DNA from 2 places in the Nonomuraea sp. NPDC050547 genome. Region 2 is predicted to be linked to the other one. Evidence: riboswitches for the same ligand, from Rfam matches in the RefSeq annotation. Region 2 holds a riboswitch; the other holds the start of a gene.

Region 1 (3,404 bases), on a different contig from region 2:
CGACGCCGGGACCGCCCCCGCCGTGCGGGATGCAGAAGGTCTTGTGCAGGTTGAGGTGGGAGACGTCGGCGCCGAACTCGCCCGGCTTGGCCAGGCCGACGAGGGCGTTGAGGTTGGCGCCGTCGACGTAGACCTGGCCGCCGGCCTCGTGGACCTTGGCGCAGATCTCGGTGATCGTCTCCTCGTACACGCCGTGCGTGGACGGGTAGGTGACCATGATCGCGGCCAGCGTGTCGCGGTGCTTGGCGATCTTGGCGTCGAGGTCGGCGAGGTCGATGTTGCCCTCGTCGTCGCAGGCGACCACGACGACGCGCATGCCGGCCATGACGGCGCTGGCGGCGTTGGTGCCGTGGGCGGAGGACGGGATGAGGCAGACCTCGCGGCCCGTGTCGCCGCCCGCCTGGTGGTAGGCGCGGATGGCCAGCAGCCCGGCGAACTCGCCCTGGGAGCCGGCGTTGGGCTGGATGGAGACGGCGTCGTAGCCGGTCACCTCGGCCAGCCAGGACTCCAGCGTGCCGATCAGCTCCAGGTAGCCCTCGGTCTGCTCGGCCGGGGCGTAGGGGTGCACGGCCGCGAACTCGGGCCAGGTGATCGGCTCCATCTCGGTGGTCGCGTTGAGCTTCATCGTGCACGAGCCCAGCGGGATCATCGAACGGTCGAGGGCGATGTCCTTGTCCTGCAGCTTGCGCAGGTAGCGCAGCATGGCGGTCTCGGAGCGGTGGCTGTGGAAGACCGGGTGGGACAGGTAGTCGTCCTCGCGGGCGAGCGAGGCGGGCAGCGCGTCGTCACCGGCCAGGTCGCTGAGCCCGGCGGAGACGCCGAAGGCGGCGGCGACCTGCTCCAGGTGGGCGAGCTCGGTCTTCTCGTCGCAGGAGACCGAGACGTGGTCGGCGTCGACCTGCCAGAGGTTGACGCCGCGGGCGGCGGCCTCGGCGACGACCCGGGCGGCCCTGCCGGGCACGCGGGCGGTCACGGTGTCGAAGAACTCGCCGTGCACGACCTCCACGCGGCCCGCGCGCAGCACCTCGGCGAGCGTCACGGCGTGCGCGTGGGTACGGCGGGCGATCCGCCGCAGGCCCTCGGGCCCGTGGTAGACCGCGTACATGCCGGCGATGACGGCCAGCAGCACCTGGGCGGTGCAGATGTTGGAGGTGGCCTTCTCACGGCGGATGTGCTGCTCGCGGGTCTGCAGGGCCAGGCGGTAGGCGGGCGCGCCGTCGGCGTCCACGGAGACTCCGACCAGGCGGCCGGGCATCTGCCGCTGCAACCCCTCGCGCACGGACATGTACGCGGCGTGCGGCCCGCCGAACCCGAAGGGCACGCCGAAGCGCTGGGAGGAGCCGATCGCGATGTCGGCGCCGAGCGCGCCGGGCGCGGCGATGAGCGTGAGGGCGAGCAGGTCGGCGGCGGCGACCACGAGGGCGCCGGCGCCGTGCGCGCGCTCGGCCAGCGCGCGGAAGTCGCGCACACGGCCGGAGGCGCCCGGGTACTGCACCAGCACGCCGAAACACTCGGGCAGCTCGCCGTCGAGGTCGGAGGAGACGAGCTCGATGCCCAGCGGCTCGGCGCGGGTGGCCAGCACGGCCTTGGTCTGCGGGAGGGCGTCGGCGTCGACGACGAAGACGTGGCTCTTGGACTTGCCGGCCCGGCGGGCCAGGGTCATCGCCTCGGCGGCGGCCGTGCCCTCGTCCAGGAGGGAGGCGCCGGCCACGTCGAGGCCGGTGAGGTCGGAGACGACCGTCTGGAAGTTGAGCAGCGCCTCGAGGCGGCCCTGCGAGATCTCGGGCTGGTAGGGCGTGTACGCGGTGTACCAGCCGGGGTTCTCCAGCAGGTTGCGGCGGATCACCGCGGGCGTGATCGTGTCGTGGTAGCCCAGGCCGATCATCGAGGTGAGCACGCGGTTGCGGCCGGCCAGCTCGCGCAGCTCGGCGATGACCTCGCTCTCGCCGGCCGCCGGGGGCAGCTTCAGCTGGTCCTTGGCCCTGATGGCCTCGGGTACCGCCACCGCCACCAGGTCGGAGACCGACTCGAAGCCGACGGCCTCCAGCATCCGCTGCTGCTCGTCGGCCGAGGGCCCGATGTGGCGGGTGGAGAACGGAGGTGCTGTCAGGTCGGTCATGAGGGTGCCCTCCCGAGGCGATGGAGACCGGCGCCGGGGCGCGGTGGCCGGGTCTCCCCCTCTGTCATGGGACCTGAGAGCTTCACCCCGCGGGCGGGGCTTGCACCGTCGGTGAGGCGCGCCTGGCTGGCGTGCCTGCTTTCCAGAGTTGCCTCACCCGAGCGGTACCGGTTGCCTGAGAGATTCCGGGGAGGGTTGCTCCTTCGGCGCCCCGACTCAGGGTCGGGGACTCTCCCGCACGGGGTCGTCAGCCTTCGGGTCCTAGATTACTACGCCGGGCCGCGTCAGGCGTTCCGGCACGCTCGGCTATCCGATCTTGCGCGCGCGCCGCCGCTGCGCCAGCTCGTCCGCGGGGTGGTCGGCCGGGTCGTCACCGGCCGCGGCTCGTTCCCCCGGCAGCTCCGCGAGCGACCCCTCGACTTCCCGCCAGACTTTGCCCAGCGCGATCCCGAACACGCCCTGACCGCCCTGCAACAGGTCGATGACCTCGTCGGCCGAGGTGCACTCGTAGACGCTGACGCCGTCGCTCATGAGCGTGATCTGCGCGAGGTCGGCCACGCCTCGATCACGCAGATGCTGGACGGCGGTGCGGATCTGCTGGAGCGAGACTCCGGTGTCCAGCAGCCGCTTGACGACCTTGAGCACCAGGATGTCGCGGAAGCTGTACAGGCGCTGCGAGCCGGAGCCCTGGGCGGCCCTTATCGTGGGCTCGACCAGGCCGGTTCTGGCCCAGTAGTCCAGCTGCCTGTAGGTGATGCCGGCCGCCGAGCAGGCCGTCGGGCCCCGGTAGCCGATGTCACCCGGAAGTGTCGCGGGGGCGTCGTCGAAGAGCAGGCCCTGCTCTCCGGCACGCTGCCGCGCGCTCTCGCGCCGCACCGGATCTTCCTGGCCGGCCGTCTTTCCCTCGCCGCTGCTGACCGCCACGCGGACCTCCGGCTTTCTCTCATCCCGCGGCCTGATCTGGGGGTTCGCAACGCGCGACCACGGGTTTCACTTGCACCGTAGGACCGTGACCAAGCGCAGTCAACGATCCGGCTCGGCGCGTCGTGAAGCGTAAATGCACTGAAATACCTACCCCGCCCTGCCGAAGTCCTCGGGCGTGATCGTGTCAAGGAACTCCCTGAACTTCTCCACCTCGTCCTCCTGGTCGTCAGGGATGATCACACCGGCTTCCTGCACGACCTCCTCGCTGGCGAAGATCCGGGCACCGGTGCGCAGGGCGAGCGCGATGGAGTCGGACGGCCTGGCGCTCACTTCGACGCCGTTGGAGAAGACCAGATCGGCG
Region 2 (3,404 bases):
TCACCTCGCACACCAAGCTCGGCCCGATCCGGACATATCCCCCATAGGCTCGCCACCGTTGTCCGGATCCGATCCCCCTCAGGAGGGAGCCCGAGCTTTTGTCCAGCGACCTGGTGATCATCGCCGCGCTCGTCGCCGTCTCGATCGTGCTGGCCCGATTTCTCAGCACGAGGTGGAGGCTGCCGCCCCTGCCGTTCCTGGTCCTGCTCGGCATGCTCGTGGGAATCCTGCCCTGGGTGCCGGTCGTGTCGATGGACCCGTACGTCGTGCTGACCGTCCTCATCCCGCCCCTGCTCTACCACCACGCCACCACGCGCAGCGCGCCCCGCGAGTCACGTGACGCCTGGCGGCCGATCATGCTCCTCGGCGTCGGGCTCACCCTCGCCACCGCCGGCGCCGTCACCCTCGTGGCCCATCTTCTGCTCCCCGGCCTGCCGTGGGGCGCCGCGCTGACCGTCGGCGCCGCCTTCGCGCCCACCCAGGCACTCGTCCTCGACCGGCTCGGCGCGCCGGAGCGCGTGCTCACCGTGCTGCGAGGCGAGAGCCTGATCAACGAGGGCGTCGCCGTCGTGCTGCTCGCCATCGGGCTTGAGCAGCTAAAACGCCCCGAGACCGTCTCCGTGGCCGCGCTGCAACTGGCCGGGGCGATCGCCGGCGGCGCGCTCGCGGGTCTCGCGCTCGGCTGGGTCGTCGTGCAGTTGCGCCGCCGGCTGGCCGACTCGGGGACGCTGATCGTGCTCTCGCTGGCCACGCCGTTCGTCGCCGAGATCAGCGCGAGCAAGCTCGGGCTGTCCGGCCCGCTCGCCGTCACCGCCGCCGGCTTCTACGTCGGGGCGCGCGGCCGCCTCTTCCACACCCCCGCGCGGGCCACCGAGCGGATCACCTGGCAGGTGCTGACGTTCCTGCTCGGCGGGACGCTCGCGGTCCTGCTCGGCCTCCAGCTGCGCGATCTGGGCGGCTCACACTCCGGGCTGCCGATCACGACGGTCCTGCTGGTCACCGCGGCACTGCTGGGCGCGACTTCGCTGGTACGGCTGGCGTTCGCGCTGGCCGTCGACCGGCGCAGCGTCCGGGCCCTCACGCTGGGCGGCACCCGCGGGGCCTCGACGCTGGCCATCGCGCTGGCCATGCCCGCGCTGCCCGCCCAGGACGCGTTGATCTTCGCCGCCGCCTCGGTGGTGCTGGTCAGCGGGTTCGCCCTGCTCACGTGCCGCGCCGCCGTACCGGAGAGTGGGGGTGTCGCGGCGCCCGAGGAGGAGGCGCGGGCGCGGCAGGCGGCGGCCGCGGCGGCGATGCGCAGGCTCGACCAGATCTCCCACCGTCTCGACACCGGCACGCTGTGGGCGCAGCGGCAGTTGCTCGCGGTCGAGGCGAACGCCGGCGCCCCCCACGAGCTGCGCGACGAGCTCGCCAGGGCGCAGCGCGAGACGCTCGGCCAGATGTACACCGAAGGCCGCATCGGCGCCACAACCCTGCACAAGCTCACGGAAGAGATCGATTGGCGCGATCCACACGCGACAACACCCCCGTGACGGCACTAGGCTGGTTGGAGACACCGGTGAACCCGTGCGGGAGAGCGTTCTGACAATCCGGTCAGAGCCCCTGAAGGAGCAAGCCCTCCCCGCGAACCTCTCAAGGCAAAGGACCGCTCGGGCGAGGTGCCTCTGGAAAGCAGGCCTCCGGGCCTCGCCGAAGGTGAAAGTCCGGCAAAACCCGGGCGAAGCTCTCAGGCATCGATGACAGAGGGGGAGGATGCTGGCATCCGACCCTGCCCTGAGGTGCGAAGACCAATGTCCCGACCGACACCGCTGCGAGACGTTCACGAGAGTCTCGGCGCGACGCTGACCGACTTCGCCGGCTGGCTGATGCCGCTGCGCTACGGCAGCGAGTCCGCCGAGCACAACGCCGTGCGCACCGCCGCCGGACTGTTCGACCTCTCGCACATGGGCGAGATCTTCCTGACCGGTCCCCAGGCGGGCGAGGCACTCGACTACGCGCTCGTCGGCCACCTCTCGGCGCTGGCGCCCGGACGGGCCCGCTACACGATGATCGTCGGGGAGGACGGCGGGGTCCTGGACGACCTGATCGTCTACCGGCTCGCCGACGAACAGTTCATGGTCGTGGCCAACGCCTCCAACTACCTCCTCGTGGCCCGCGAGCTGACCGCGCGCGCCGCCGAGTTCGACGCCGTCGTGGACGACCAGTCCGAGCAGTGGGCGCTCGTCGCCGTGCAGGGTCCGCGCGCCCAGGAGATCCTCTCCTCGCTCACCGACGCCGACCTGCCGGGACTCAAGTACTACGCCGGCCTGCCCGGCGTCGTCGCCGGCGCCCAGGCGCTCATCGCCCGCACCGGCTACACCGGCGAGGACGGCTTCGAGCTGTTCATCGCCAACGAGGACGCGGTGCCGTTGTGGCAGGCGCTGGTCAAGGCGGGCGAGCCGTACGGGCTGATTCCGGCGGGACTGTCCTCGCGCGACACGCTGCGCCTCGAAGCCGGCATGCCGCTCTACGGCAACGAGCTGTCCACCGCGCTCACCCCGTTCGACGCGGGCCTGGGCCGAGTGGTGAAATTCGACAAGCCCGGCGACTTCGTCGGCAGGGCGGCGCTGGAGGCGGTCAAGGACGACCCGCCGCGGCGGCGCCTCGTCGGACTGGTCGCGCACGGGCGCCGGGTCCCCCGCCACGGGTACCCGGTGACCAAGGACGGCGCCGTGGTCGGCGAGGTCACCAGCGGGGCCCCTTCCCAGACCCTGGGTAAGCCCATCGCGATGGCCTACGTGGACACTGGTGTCACCGAAGGCGTGGCCGTGGACATCCGGGGCAGCCAGGAGGGCATGGACCTCGTCGCATTGCCCTTCTACAAGCGCAGCGCCCGTTCGTGAATACAAGCGCAGTAACCAGCAGGAGGACGTAAGTGAGCAGCATCCCTGACGAGCTGAGCTACACCAAGGAGCACGAATGGGTGGCCGGTCTCGACGACGGCCGGACCGTGACCGTCGGCATCACGGCCTTCGCGGCCGAGGCCCTGGGTGACGTCGTCTTCGTGCAGCTTCCCGAGGCGGGCTCGAACGTCGAGGCCGGCGACTCCATCGGCGAGGTCGAGTCGACCAAGTCGGTGAGCGAGATCTACGCTCCGGTCGGCGGCGAGGTCACCGAGGTGAACCAGGCCGTCGTGGACGACCCGTCGCTGGTCAACAACGACCCTTACGGCGACGGCTGGATGTTCCGGGTGCGCCTCGAAGGCGACCCGGAGGACCTCCTCTCGGCTGAGGAGTACGGAGCACTCACCTCCGGCGACTCCTGACCAATCGCCGGGGCCCGGCATGGGCCCCGGCACCGCCCTCCCCCCTGTTGCGGAAGGACGCATCAATGGCGATCAGCGTCTTCGACCTTTTCAAGATCGG

The links. A riboswitch is a leader RNA that binds a small molecule or an ion and turns the genes downstream of it on or off. The one in region 2 is predicted to bind glycine.
Region 1: another riboswitch for glycine. It lies ahead of gcvP (aminomethyl-transferring glycine dehydrogenase); the one in region 2 lies ahead of gcvT (glycine cleavage system aminomethyltransferase GcvT).

The regions. Positions count from the first base shown of each region.
Region 1 is NZ_JBITGW010000017.1:177,824-181,227, forward strand. Features, by position in the region: gene gcvP (aminomethyl-transferring glycine dehydrogenase) at 1-2,119, opposite strand, end outside; glycine riboswitch at 2,272-2,366, opposite strand; gene ACIBHY_RS37205 (MerR family transcriptional regulator) at 2,426-3,043, opposite strand; gene ACIBHY_RS37210 (bifunctional nuclease family protein) at 3,191-3,404, opposite strand, start outside.
Region 2 is NZ_JBITGW010000004.1:426,855-430,258, reverse strand. Features, by position in the region: gene ACIBHY_RS12765 (cation:proton antiporter) at 99-1,532, shown strand; glycine riboswitch at 1,560-1,658, shown strand; gene gcvT (glycine cleavage system aminomethyltransferase GcvT) at 1,791-2,882, shown strand; gene gcvH (glycine cleavage system protein GcvH) at 2,915-3,304, shown strand; gene ACIBHY_RS12750 (L-serine ammonia-lyase) at 3,370-3,404, shown strand, end outside.